One region of the Comamonas sp. wu1-DMT genome, then DNA from elsewhere that is predicted to be linked to it. Evidence: predicted binding sites of a transcription regulator. Region 1 holds the regulator's gene; each other region holds the start of a gene.

What was found. The regulator LexA, encoded in region 1, represses DNA repair genes until DNA is damaged. The targets are predictions, from matches to a motif close to ACTGTATNNNNATACAGT.
Region 2: V8Z78_RS20490 (DNA topoisomerase IV subunit B) is a predicted target of LexA. The motif match lies at 1,815-1,832, and genes of this name have one in related genera.
Region 3: imuA (translesion DNA synthesis-associated protein ImuA) is a predicted target of LexA. The motif match lies at 1,664-1,681, and genes of this name have one in related genera.
Region 4: V8Z78_RS23455 (PA0069 family radical SAM protein) is a predicted target of LexA. The motif match lies at 1,841-1,858, and genes of this name have one in related genera.

Annotation. Positions count from the first base shown of each region.
Region 1 is NZ_JBANEM010000007.1:179,834-183,263, forward strand. Features, by position in the region: gene V8Z78_RS12405 (hypothetical protein) at 104-349, opposite strand; gene V8Z78_RS12410 (hypothetical protein) at 767-1,189, opposite strand; gene lexA (transcriptional repressor LexA) at 1,359-2,030, opposite strand; gene V8Z78_RS12420 (asparaginase) at 2,113-3,093, shown strand; gene adk (adenylate kinase) at 3,369-3,430, opposite strand, start outside.
Region 2 is NZ_JBANEM010000016.1:75,223-78,652, reverse strand. Features, by position in the region: gene V8Z78_RS20505 (SDR family oxidoreductase) at 1-58, opposite strand, end outside; gene V8Z78_RS20500 (hypothetical protein) at 101-232, opposite strand; gene V8Z78_RS20495 (MFS transporter) at 249-1,445, opposite strand; gene V8Z78_RS20490 (DNA topoisomerase IV subunit B) at 1,866-3,430, shown strand, end outside.
Region 3 is NZ_JBANEM010000001.1:134,982-138,411, forward strand. Features, by position in the region: gene V8Z78_RS00585 (Y-family DNA polymerase) at 1-722, opposite strand, end outside; gene imuA (translesion DNA synthesis-associated protein ImuA) at 724-1,647, opposite strand; gene V8Z78_RS00595 (HD-GYP domain-containing protein) at 1,931-3,283, opposite strand.
Region 4 is NZ_JBANEM010000023.1:18,165-21,594, reverse strand. Features, by position in the region: gene V8Z78_RS23460 (Bug family tripartite tricarboxylate transporter substrate binding protein) at 1-557, shown strand, start outside; gene V8Z78_RS23455 (PA0069 family radical SAM protein) at 677-1,834, opposite strand; gene rnk (nucleoside diphosphate kinase regulator) at 2,189-2,596, shown strand; gene V8Z78_RS23445 (acyltransferase family protein) at 2,658-3,430, opposite strand, start outside.

The sequences.
Region 1 (3,430 bases):
TTTATTCCAATATTTCGAGCTGCGCAATGCCTAGTTCTTGAATGCAGCAGAGTTGTAGACAGGAGGTAAGACTCTGTAACGGGGTCGATCGCGTCGAGTTGTCTCATTCCTCGGGCGAAGGAGGAACGCGATTGAGGATTTCGCCAGTGGCCTCTATCTCGAACTGCTGTGGATTGAGCCAGTTGACCTCCTGATGATCGGCAGTTTCAAAGTAAATGGCAGACGGTCGTATGGAGACGCCATGCGGCATGTCGACCTCATCAAAACTCTGATAGACCAGAATCAGGCGCAGGTCTCCATTGGCGTCTTTGGCCTGTATGTGCTGCAAGAGCTTGCGGTAGGCACTCATAAGACGCCCTCATTGACATGTGTATATGAATGTTTCCACTGTCGAAGAGGTGCTGCAATACCCTGATCCGGGTATCCGTTCTGACGCATATTCGCGCCTGACAAGGAGTTTAGAAGGCTGCGAGGCTTGTGCGAAATGCGTTCTGGCGGACAGGCACAGGCAGAACATCAGCAAATAATTTACATGGCGATCCAGATCGTTCGGCGCCAATATAGAGGGCCTGCTCTGGCGACATCGAGTTTTTGCCTATGCACTGCTGGCAGAGTTGTCTGGCGCCATATCTGCCGGCCGATGGGCCAAGAGCGTTGAGGTGGCTTCCTGTTGGATGCAATGGAAGCTTTGTTGCATCGCCTGCAGGCCTATCGCGGGTCGGGCTCAGAGCTGCACGAGTGCAGGCAGTCAAACCTCACTGAGCTTTCAGACTTGCGGGGCTGCTTGCTCATGGAGTGCCATACGCTCCAGCGCGGCACAGACATCGGCCATGCGTCCGCAGATCAGCAGGCATTCGGGCTGACTGCGCGGCTCACGCTGCACGATCTTGAGAAGTCGTGGAGAAGCTGCTTGCCTAGACTCGTCGGTTATTGGCGATTGCAGCTCTGGTGTCGCTGCAAAGGTCTGAGGACAAAGCGTATTGCTGCCTAGACGACTGCGGCCGCGGTTGGCGCGTATGACAGGAATGCTGATCTGCTTCGCCTTTGGGCGATTGGTAGTGAAGGATACAGGTTCTGCAGCGGCTTCGCTTGCATCATCAGAGCAGAAGTTCGGGTTGAGCGACAGCGTGGCAGGCTGCCCTTTAAGGGTCAGGCGTGTCAAAGCCTGCAGTGATGTGGCGAATCCCATTTGGCAACTCCTCTTGATGACCTTGCGGCATGGATAAGGGCAGGATTGCGTTCTTCAGGCAAAGCTCCGCCCAGGGCGAAGCTCAACGGCTTCGCGCCTACCACCTGGGCTTGAGAGGGAAAGAGGCTCAGTGCCTCCGCTGCATAGGCGGAGGGACGCCGTCTGCCCGTTACATGAACATGCTGTTGCGGATAAGGCCTACGGCCAGGCCTTCGATGGCGAATGGCTCTTCAGGATCGACGTGAATGATCTTGTAGTCGGGGTTCTCGGGCAGCAGCTCGATGCCCTGAGGCGTGCGCTTGAAGCGTTTGACGGTCACGTCGTCACCGAGGCGGGCCACCACAATCTGGCCGTTGCGCGCTTCATGCGTAGCCTGTACCGCCAGCAGGTCGCCGTCCATGATGCCCGCGTCACGCATGGACATGCCGCGGACCTTGAGCAGGTAATCGGGCTTGGCGGCAAACAGGCTGGGCTCGACCGAATAGCTCTGATCGATATGTTCCTGGGCCAGAATAGGCGAGCCGGCAGCGACGCGGCCGACCAGGGGAAGCACCAGCGGAGCCAGTGCCGTGAGCGGCAGCGCAAAGCTGGCACCGCGTGCAGCATTGATGGTGCGCACGGTATCGGCGCGCAGGCGAATGCCGCGCGATGTGCCGCTGACCAGATCTATGACGCCCTTGCGGGCCAGTGCCTGCAAATGCTCTTCTGCAGCATTGGCCGACTTGAAGCCAAAGGTGCTGGCAATCTCGGCCCGGGTAGGGGGCGCACCCGTGCGAGCGATGCTGGACTGGATGAGGTCCAGAATCTGCTGCTGGCGGGGAGTGAGCTTGGGGTGGTCCATGGGCATTCCTTGATCGATCGATGATGAATACTGTGTGTTCATCCAGTACCTGTATTTTTAATCAGTTTGAAGAGGACTGCAAGTGGAACCTGACAAAAATATCGTCATCCTGGGCACGGGCGGCACGATTGCCGGTGTCGCCGAGCAGGCGGGCACCAGTGTGGGCTACCGTGCGGCCCAACTGGGCGTGGCTCAGCTGCTGCAGGCCGTGCCGGACCTGGAGCGCGTTGCTTCTGCATCGCTGCAGGTGGAGCAGCTAGCGCAGCTGGACAGCAAGGATATGGATCACGCGACCTGGCATGCACTCGCGCTGCGATGTGCCGAGCTGCTCGCTCGTGATGACGTGAGCGGCATCGTGATCACCCATGGCACCGACACGCTGGAGGAAACCGCCTGGTTTCTGCAATGTGTTCTGCACCCGGCAAAGCCCGTGGTGCTGACCTGCGCCATGCGCCCGGCCACAGCCATTTCGGCTGACGGCCCCGGCAATCTGCGCGATGCCGTGGCCTGTGCGGCCGACATGCAGGCTGCTGGCCGCGGTGTGCTTGCCGTGGTGGCGGGCCGGGTGTTCAGTGCACGCCAGGTGCGCAAGGTGCATCCTTATCGTGTGGATGCCTTCGATGGCAGTGGTGCCGGCCCGCAGGGCTGGGTGGAAGAGGGGCGGCTGCGCTGGGCAACAGGCGGGCTGCCGGTCGTTGCGGCCAGCTCCACTGCAATCGCTTTACCGCCCGCAGATCACTGGCCCCTGGTGGAGCTGCTGCACAGTCATGCGGGCTGCAACAGTGCCGTAGCTCTGGCGGTGATGCAGGCCTGGTATGCGGCAGGCGTGCGTGCCGTGGTGGTGGTGGGCACGGGCAATGGCACACTCCATCAGGCATTGGGGTCAGCCCTGGACTGGGCGCAGGCGCAGGGCATGGCTTTGCGCATCACGACCCGGTGCGAGGAGGGGCAGGTGGTGCAGGCCGAGGGAGCGGGGGATAGCCGTGTGAGCAGCCTGCCGGCGGCCAAGACCAGAATCAGCCTGATGCTGGAGCTGATGGGCTGGCCTCACGCATTGGATTGATGCTCTTGTTATGAGAGCTTCTAGCCCTCATTGATAAAGAGTATTCATAGTGTTTTGCTCTGAAATCCAATGAATGTAGGCGCGGGCAGCTATGAATATTGATGGCTCCAGCGCCATTCCTGGTACAGCTTTTCCGCACCGGACTGATGTCGGCCGGAAGGCCGGGAGCGCGAGCTTCAAAAACAAAAAAGGCCGGTGATGACTCCAGCCTTTTTTGCCCAGAGATGCCTGGCCGCTAAAGTCGGCAAGGCTCCATGAGCGAGTGATCAGGACGATCAGGAAGCCAGAGCGGCCAGAGCGCGTTCGGTGATTTCTTCCACGCTGCCTGTGCCGCTGA
Region 2 (3,430 bases), on a different contig from region 1:
GGCGGGCCATTTCGGCGCCTATGCCGTCCGAGGCTCCGGTGATGATGATGCGGGCCATGCTCTCTCCCGGCCATGCCGCCCGGGCAGCTTGCCCAAGAGCTCAGAAGCAGGCCCAGACCTGGTCTGCGAGTGTGAGCATGAATTCCGGTTGCAGATACAGGGCAAACACCGCCAGCAGCAGCACGAGTACGGCACACCAGATGGAGATGCGTTGCCAGAGTTTGAGCTGCATGGTGGTGTCTCCGGTATCAGGCGGCGCTGGGCGCGCGGCGCACAATGGCTGCCTCGCGCACGGGCAGGTTGACGATGGCGGCAAAAATGCCCAGGGCAATCGAGATGTACCAGACCATATCGTAGTTGCCGTTGATATCGTAGAGATAGCCGCCCAGCCATACGCCCAGGAAGCTGCCGATCTGGTGGCTGAAAAAGACAAAGCCGCCCAGCATGGACAGATGCTGCACGCCGAAGATCTGGGCGATGGTGGCATTGGTCAGCGGCACGGTGGACAGCCACAGAAAGCCCATGGCGGCGCAGAAGGCATAGACCGACCAGGGCGACAGCGGTGCCAGCAAAAAGGCCACGGTGGCCACCGAGCGCAGACCGTAGATGCCCGACAGCAGGTAGCGCTTGGGCAGCTTCTGGCCCAGATTGCCGGCCAGATAGGTGCCGAAGATATTGAACAGGCCGACCAGTGCCAGCGAATAGCTGGCCACATGGGGCGCCATGCCGAAGTCCTTCAGATAGCTGGGCATGTGCACCCCGATGAACATGACCTGGAAGCCGCAGACAAAGTAGCCCGCCATCAGCAGCAGAAAGCTGGGGTAGGTCCAGGCTTCCCTGAGCGCCTGGCCCACGGTCTGCTCGCGCTTGATGGGCGTGCTGCCGCCAAAGCCCGGCTCGCGCAGGCCAAAGGCCAGGGCGGCGATCAGCAGCGCGAACAGCGCCAGTATCAACAAGGCATTGGACCAGCCGAACTGCGCGATCAGCTTGCCCTCCACGGGCACCATGAAGAACTGGCCGAACGAGCCTGCCGCCGCGGCCACGCCCATGGCCCAGCTGCGCCGCGCCACCGGAATCTGGCGGCCCAGCACGCCGTAGATCACGGCATAGGTGGTGCCGGCCTGGGCCGCGCCGATCAGCACGCCGGCGGTCAGCAAAAACACGGTGGCATCGGGGGACAGCGCCATGCCGGCCAGGCCCAGGGCATAGAGGATGGAGCCGCCGATCAGCACCTTGAAGGCGCCGATGCGGTCGGCCAGCATGCCGACGAAGATGCCCAAGATGCCCCAGGACAGGTTCTGCACGGCAATGGCCAGGGAGAAGTTCTCGCGCGTCCAGCCCATCTCCTGGGTAATGGGTTGCAGCCACAGGCCGAAGCCGTGGCGTATGCCCATGGAGAGCGTGACGATGGCGCCACCGCACAGAAGAATCTGCGCCATGGACATGGGGGCTTGAGTTGTCTTTGTAGTCATGCCGTGTGTGCGAAAAAAGGCTTGGGGTGCGGTCAACTTGCCACTTTAACGAAACAAGCTGTTTTGCGCCTGCACAGGCCGTCACATGCGTGGCAGGCTGCCCTGCCAGAATGCGTGACCGGCAAGCTGCGGCGCGGGAGCCGCAGCCGGGCAGAAAAAAAATAAAAAGTGAGCGCTTTGCGCAATCTGCGTAATGGATATCGATTTGAAACTATCCATAACGCATGAATGGCAAGCGGTAAATGCTATTGTTTTCAGAGTGTCCGCAGCGATGAAGACCCGGTAAAAACACGTTGCCAAGACAGATGTTCGGGCTTTGTGCAAGAGTATTGGGAGTAAACAACTGTGAATTTATCCAGCTCTCACTCGGAGAGGCTACTACAATCCGCCCCCATGGCAGTCAAACCGTCCAACGAATATTCCGAAGGCTCGATCCGCGTTCTCAAGGGTCTGGAGCCTGTCAAACAGCGTCCTGGCATGTATACGCGCACCGACAACCCCCTGCACATCCTGCAGGAGGTGATCGACAACGCGGCCGACGAGGCGCTTGCCGGCTACGGCAAGAAAATCAAATTCACCATGCACGCCGACGGCTCCTACAGCGTGGAGGACGACGGGCGCGGCATTCCCTTCGGTCTGCACCCCGAGGAAAAGGCGCCCGTGGTGGAGCTGGTCTTCACGCGCTTGCACGCGGGCGGCAAGTTCGACAAGGGCAATGGCGGCGCCTACAGCTTCTCGGGCGGTCTGCACGGCGTGGGCGTCTCGGTGACGAATGCGCTGGCCACACGTCTGGAGGTGCAGGTGCACCGCGACGGCCAGGTGGCCACGCTGGTGTTCTCGGGCGGCGATGTGATCGAGCCGCTCAAGGTGCGCCCTCTGCAGGCCGGCGAGCGCAAGCAGGGCACGACGGTACGTGCCTGGCCCGATGCCAAATACTTCGAATCCTCGGCCCTGCCCATGGGCGAGCTGGTGCATCTGCTGCGCAGCAAGGCCGTGCTCATGCCCGGCGTGGCCGTTTCGCTGATCAATGAAAAGTCGCGTGACACCCAGAGCTGGCAGTTCAAGGGCGGTCTGCGCGACTATCTGGCGCAGAGCCTGCATGGCGAGCCCGTCATCCCCCTGTTCGAGGGCGAGGGCTTTGCCGACAAGAACAACGACAGCTTTGCCGAAGGCGAGGGCGCGGCCTGGTGCGTGGCCTTCACCGAAGACGGTGCGCCGCTGCGCGAAAGCTATGTCAACCTGATTCCGACCACGGCGGGCGGCACGCATGACAGCGGCCTGCGCGACGGCCTGTTCCAGGCCGTCAAGGCCTTCATCGACATGCACTCGCTGCTGCCCAAGGGCGTCAAGCTCATGCCTGACGACGTGTTTGCGCGCGCCAGCTATGTGCTCAATGCCAAGGTGCTGGACCCGCAGTTCCAGGGCCAGATCAAGGAGCGCCTGAATTCGCGCGATGCCGTGCGCCTGGTCTCGGGCTTTGTGCGCCCGGCGCTGGAGCTGTGGCTCAACGAGCATGTGGACTGGGGCAAGAAGCTGGCCGAGATCGCCATCAAGGCCGCCCAGACCCGCCAGAAGGCCGGCCAGAAGGTGGAAAAGCGCAAGGGCAGCGGCGTGGCCGTGCTGCCCGGCAAGCTGACCGATTGCGAGAGCAAGGACATCGCCGTCAACGAGGTGTTTCTGGTCGAGGGCGACTCTGCCGGCGGCAGCGCCAAGATGGGCCGCGACAAGGAAACCCAGGCGATCCTTCCGCTGCGCGGCAAGGTGCTCAACACCTGGGAGGTGGACCGCGACCGGCTGTTCGCCAACAACGAAATCCACGATATCTCGGTGGCGATCGGCGTGGACCCGCATGGCCCCAACGACGAGCCCGATCTGTCCGGTCTGCGCTACGGCAAGATCTGCATTCTCTCGGATGCGGACGTGGACGGCTCGCACATCCAGGTGCTGCTGCTGACGCT
Region 3 (3,430 bases), on a different contig from region 1:
CAGCGCAATCGCAGCGCCAGCACCGCATGGTGACGGGCCTGCAACCAGGACTGCAGCGCGCGCAACAGCGGCTGCGCGGCATGGAGCACGGCATCGGCATGGTGAGCCGGATAACCCAGGTCGTGGCGCAGCAGGAATTGCTGGGGCAGTTGCAGCCACTCAAGCGGCTGGGGCCGCAGACCATAGGCCTCGTCGAGCGCACGCAAGGCCTTGGCTCCAATGCGGCGCGACAGTCCCGCGCGCGGCAGTGCGCGCACATCGCCCCAGCACCGGCAGCCCAGGCGCAGCAGCACGGAGCTGTGCTGCTCCAGGGAGCTCAGCGTCCATAGCGGCAGCGCATCGGCATGCAGCGATGACTCGGACATGGACAGGGAAACAGGGACAGAGCCGCAAGGCCGGCCCTGCTGCAGCCGCAGCCGTGCCAAAGCCTGCCAAGCCGTGCCGCCCTGTCCGCGCAGCGGCTGCAATGCCGCATCGCCGCCCCCGGACTCCGGGGGGCCAGCCTGACAAGCTTGCGCAAAAGCACTGTCCAGCCGCGCCAGCAAGACCTCGGCTCCGCCCCAAAGACGCTGCACCATGCTGGTCTCCATGAGCAAGGCATCTTCGAGCAAGGCCACACGCGGCGAGAACTCCAGCGCCCACCAGCAGGAACTCTCGGGCACCGGGCTTGACTCGCTCAGGCAGGCCAGAGGCCAGGCCATCCAGTGCTCTGCACTGCCCATCTCATGCCTCCGTCATCCAAGGCGAGGCCGTTGCAGGAGCGGCGGCTGTCATGCGCCCTTGCATGAGCATGGCAGCCTCCTCGCTCTGGCGCGCATGTCTTTGGGCCTGCGCCTGCAGCACGGGCTGCCAGGCCCACTGCGAAAGCGCGAGCTGTATGGGGCGCTCCAGCAAAGGTCCACGGCGCTTCAGTATCTGTATCCGCAAACCCGGCGCCTGCTGGGCAGCGGAGTCTGCCGTAACTCTCTCCAGTCTCAACCGCAATGCGGCGGGGGAGCTGTGCGGCTCGGCCTGCAGCTCCTGCCATAACCACAGAGGCCGGCCCTGCGAAGCGGCGGCCAGCTGCAAGCGACGCAGCGTGGACGCGGGAAGTTCGGGCAACCAGGCCAGCACCGCCAGCACATCCCGGCAATGCAGAGCCTGCTCGCAGGCCCAGGCCAGATCCTGGGCACTGCGCCCCGGCTGCACCGCGCACAGTCGCTTCGCGTCAATACCGGCGGCCTGCAAGGCCGGGGCAAAAGGCAGATAGGGTGGCGCCACCAGCACCAGTTGCCCCATCCGCGAATCCCCGAGTGAAGCCGCATGCTGCCGGACACGGGCGGCCAGCGCGGGCAACAGCAAGGCCCACTCCGCATGACAGTGCGCAGGTTGCTGCAGCTCAATCAAGGCATTGCCGGGCCAGCCGCCGCCCGGCAGCTCGGCATCCAGCGCAGCATGGCCGCTGGGCCAGACCTGAGGGCCGGCGCCGGCCTGCCAGTCCGTGCCGCGCCAGACACCTGGAATCCGTATGGCGGACAAAGGCGGGCTGCCCGCAACGGGCAGACCCGGCCGCACGCCCTGCCCTGCACCTGTTTGCTGCCGGACAGACTCCGTCATGCCGGGCGGTGAGCCAGGATGGGCCAAGGATGTCAGGGGCTGGGTGTACATGCGAAAGCTCTTGAATACTGTACAAATATACAGTTATTCAGGTTTCCGCGCAAAACAAGGCCTTAATATCGGCAGCAGATACGGTCGACTCTTGTAGATTGGACGTCGTGCGCTATCAAAAATACTTCTTCAGGATGGCGCAAGCAGACGCAGCAAAGCACGCCGCGCTGCGACGTGATGCACAGAGTTTTGAAGAAATACCGGTTTAGCGCCTGTCAATCAAGCGCCTGCAGCTATCAAACTTGAGGCCGGCCGTCCCGGGCGGAACTCGTGGTCGATGCCTTCAATTCAGCGACTGCCTGTCGGCATTCATGGCCGAGCTGCGGCCGGCCTGCGGCATCAGCTGAGCGCAGGCCTCGCACCATTCGGCCACGGCGACTTCCAGCGTGGAGCCGCCCTGCCCCAGCGTGGGCCAGCGGCGCAGGCAGTCGTTCATGATGGCCTGCAACAGCCACAGGGCCTCACGGTTGACCAGGGCCAGCTCACTCATGCCCAGGGCGTCATCCTTGAAATAGCTCAGCACATCCAGCTGCTGACTGGGGTGGGAGCCCGCTTCGGCCAGCTGCTTCTGCAGTTGTGCAAGATTAGTCTCCACAAGCACCGCCGCCTGCGCATCAGGCATTTGCTGCCAATGCTCGGGAAACTCGCGCCTGAGCTCGCTCCATTTGCGCAGCGCGGCCTCCAGCGCCGCGATGCTGTGCGAGAACTCGGCCTGCAGCGGCGCCAGCGGCTTGCCGGGACTGATTTCGTCGTAGAGCAGCGGCAAAATCAGGTGCACCAGATCGGCCGGATAGCTCTTGTGGTTCATGCGCAGCATGAGCGACAGGCGCTGGCCAGGCATATCCGTGAATTTCTCGAAGAAGGCCGAGACCACCTCGGCCAGCAGCAGCACCTGCCCCATGGGCGAAATGGCGTTGCCCTTGATGCCGCGCGGATAGCCGGAGCCATCCATGCGTTCATGGTGCTCAAGCACGGCGATTTCCACGGCGCGCGAATACAGTTCGGTGCTGCGCACCACCAGCATGGCCGTGACGGAATGCGCGACCAAATGCTTGCGTTCCTCGCCGCTCAAGCGGTGGTCCGGGTCGGTCCAGACCGGGTCCATATAGAGCATGCCTACATCGTGCAGCAGCGCGGCCGTGGCCAACGGCACGCATTCGCGCTCGGTCCAGCCGTTCTTGAGTGCCAGAAAGATCGCCACCAGCGTCATCTGCAGGCTGTGCTGGTAGAGGTCGGAGCGCTGCTCGCGCATGACGGTGAGCTTGAAGGCAATGGCCTGGGGCAGCAGCAGACTCTTGATCGGCGCCAGCAGACGCTCGATACCGCCGATGGACGCCACCATGCGATGCAGCAGATCGACCTGTTCGCATTGCTGACGCGCCAGGGTGACCAGGGATGCCACGTCGACCAGGTCGCCCGTGATCAGGTTGGCATCGATGGGGTCACGCAGCTTGTGCATGACCAGACGGTCATAGAGACGACTGTCAACACGTGTGCCTTTGTCCACCAGTTTCATGCCCTTATCGGTATAGATTGCATCGCCTGTCATGACCTCCGTATGCTCGGCCATATCGGTGACTGCGCGCAAAAAATGTACATCGGTCTCGTGCCCCTGCGCACCAGCGTTCTCACTCATCAAAGCGCTCTGTTTCTGTCTGCTCAATCAAACTCGATTGTTGCAGATTGCAATAATTTGTGGGCCACAATTAAAGCAAAAACAGCTTACATCGCTTGCCCTATCGACTCCGGCAGCTATTAATTCTGCCAATGCTGCAGAAAAAGG
Region 4 (3,430 bases), on a different contig from region 1:
AGCAACTCGGCGACTACGGCAAAAAGCAGGCCGACGGACTGGACTTTGCCTCGTATGCCACAGGCATGCGCGGCCATACCTCGGGCATGCTGCTGGGGCAGTTGCTCAATATCAAGATGAAGCACCTGGGCTACAAGGGCTCCCCTCCGGCACTCAGCGACCTGATGGGCGGCCATGTGCCGCTGATGATGGACGGGCTCACCACCGCCCTGCCGCTGATCAAGGCCGGCAAGGTCAAGCCGCTGGCCGTGAACTACCCTACGCGCATGGTCCAACTGCCCGATGTGCCCACTTTCAAGGAACTGGGCTACCCGCAACTGTCCGAAGTAAGCTGGTTCGGCGTCTGGTCGCGCCCGGATATCCCTGCCGATGTGCAGGCCAGGGTCAGAGAGATCGCGCTGCAGTATTTCAAGCAGCCCCAGGTCGAGGCCAGGCTCAGGGACATGGGCATGGAGTCGGGCACCGACGCGACCCCGGAAGCGCTGATGAACGAACTGCAGAAGGCCTATCAGCGCCAGCAGGCCTTGCTCAAGTCCATTGATTACCAAGCTCAGTAAACAGTTCAGGCGCCCAAAAGGCCGGAGTCACGCCAGATTCCGGCTTCTTGCAACCGGGTAGCTGCAGCTCGCTGCGTCGACCCGTTCCGAGTCGGCACGCAACGGACTGAGACGAAACATCAGAAAAGACTTTGCTGCGGCGACAGAAAGGAATGATGGTACTGATCGCAGTCCAGTTGCACGCGCTCACGGTTCAGCCCAAGCTTGCGGCAGGCCAGTGCAAAGCGTTGCGCCAGCATATCGGCCCAGGCGCCCGTTCCCTTCATGCGCTGGCCAAACCTGCTGTTGTAGACCTTGCCGTCGGCTCTGCCCGCTTCGCTGATCCCATGCAGATCCTGCACCCGCTCCATCACGCGTTGGGCGCGCTCGGGATAGTGCAGCGTCAGCCATTCATTGAACAACGGAGCCACTTCCCACGGCAGACGCAGCACTGCATAAAAAGCCTGTCTTGCACCGGCCTCGCTGGCTGCGGCCAGCACCTGCTCCATATCGTCGTTCAGGAACGGAATCTGCGGTGCCAGGCTGACGCCCACGGGTATGCCTGCCTCGCTCAGAGTCCGAATCATGCGCAGCCGCCGATGCGGTGCGGCGGCGCGTGGTTCCAGCTGCCGGGCCAGCTCGGGCTGCAAGGTGGTCAGCGTCACATAAACGGCCACCAGATGCTGCTGTGCCAGCGGCACCAGCAAATCAAGGTCGCGCTCGATGCCGCTGCCCTTGGTGACGATGGAAAACGGATGCCTGGCCTGCGCCAGGACCTCTATCACGCGGCGCGTCAACCCGACTTCGCGCTCCACAGGCTGGTAGCAGTCCGTGACCGAGCCGAGCATGATGGGGGCGGCCACATGGCTGGACCGGGATAACTCGGCGCGCAGCACCTCGGGCAGGTTCTGCTTGGCAATCAGCCGGGTTTCGAAATCCAGACCCGGCGAATAGCCCAGATAGCCATGCGTGGGCCGGGCATAGCAATAGATGCATCCGTGCTCGCATCCTCTATAGGGATTGAGCCCCAGATGAAAAGGCAGATCCGGCGATTCGTGGCGGCTCAGGGCTGATTTAGCCCGCTCCCACTCCAGATGGGTGCACCAGGTCTTGACCTCCTCACCCTCTTCGCTTCCTTCATCCTGTTCGGACTTGCCCCAGCCGTCATCGAAACCCTGGCGCAGCTCCCGTGCAAACCGGTGCGTGATCTGGCTGGCAGCCCCTCGCCCCTTGATGAGCCGCACCGGCACATCGGTCCGAATGGATTCCAGTCCAGAGGATGAGGAAAGTTTCTTCATAAAACAACTGTACATAAATACAGTTATTCATTGCAAGAAATGGGCACTAACCATGGCTGCATCCCGGTCAATACGGTGAGGGTTGATTGAGTCAGATCTGGATGAGAAATGACTGCGCCCATTGCTCTACAGGCTTAGCACGCTCCATTAACTAGAGCAAGTTCAAAGTCAATCCGCACTCAGTGAGTGCGAGATGGCTTGGCAGTTTGCGATTCAGCGCCGACAATCCCTTCAATGCACCAAGTTGGTGCCTTTCACTGAATGCCTTGGCCCGGACAACACCGTTGCCCGGGCTTTTGTCCGTTTGCGCAACGCAAAAGCGCCAACCACACCATCTCGCAAGGGAGTTACTACATGGAGCGCAAGCCCAATATCACTCTGTCCTCCTTGGACCTGGATCGCATTGAATCGCTGCTGGAAAAGAACAACAGCCAGTTCCCTGGCCGTGATGCACTGGAGGCGGAGCTGGACCGCGCGGATGTACTCGACCCCGCAGAAATACCCGCCAACGTGGTGACGATGAACTCCACCGTGCGCTTCACCATTCTCGAGATCGCCAAGACCAATACGCTGACACTGGTCTACCCCAAGGATATGGATGGCAGCGCCGACAAGGTCTCCATCTTTGCGCCGGTAGGCATCGCCCTGCTGGGCCTGTCAGTGGGCGATGAGTTCAAGATGCCCAGCCCTACCGGCCAGGTAACCGTGCGTGTGGATGCCATCGAGTTCCAGCCCGAAAGCGCGGGCGAGCTCCATCGCTGAACCGGCTCACCCAACAAAAAAGCAGCTCACCGGAGCTGCTTTTTTGTTGCCTGGATCAGACTCAGCGCAAGCCGGCCAGCATGGTGGTCAGCAGACCCGCGCCGATCAGGCCTGCCTGCCAGCGCAGGGCCTGACTCCATGACGAAACATGGCGCTCCACCAATTGATACAGCGCGTAGCCGGCAGTCAGTGAAAGCACAAAGGCAAACGGGATGCCCACCACGGCGGCGGTGACCGAACCGTGCCAGAAATGGTTGACCACTGCGTTGACCAGCAGGCAGATGGAAAAGTGAATCAGAAATACCGAGTAGGAAATCTCTCCCAGGCGACGCAGCGGCGCAAAACCCTGCCAGCGGGCAATGACCTCGGTACGCATGCAAACGATCAGCAGCATCGCGGTCACGCCGGCGAGAAAAATGCGGTCGCGCCACTCATAGACCAGCGCGCCGATGATCAGAGCAGCAATCAGCAGGCCCCAGCTCCAGGCCGTCAGGCGCTTGTCTGCCGCCACCGCCCAGAAGGCCATCATGCCGACGCCATAGGCGCCCATGAAATAAATCGCCCAGACATCCAGGTCTGCATCGAGATTGAAGCTCAGCAACGAAGCTGCCGTCCCCACGACCACCAGCCCCTGCATGCCAGTCACAGCCCAGGGCCACCAGCGCTTCATGGCCGTATCGCCCCAGCGTTTCAGCGCCCATTGCTGCAGCCAGCGCACTCCGGCCAGCAGCAGCACGGTCGCGGCGAACAGCTGAAAGTCTATGGACACATACCAGACGCCAGCCGACAGTGACTCCTCGCCCACAATGCCCTGCAGCAGCAAAGCATGGGCCA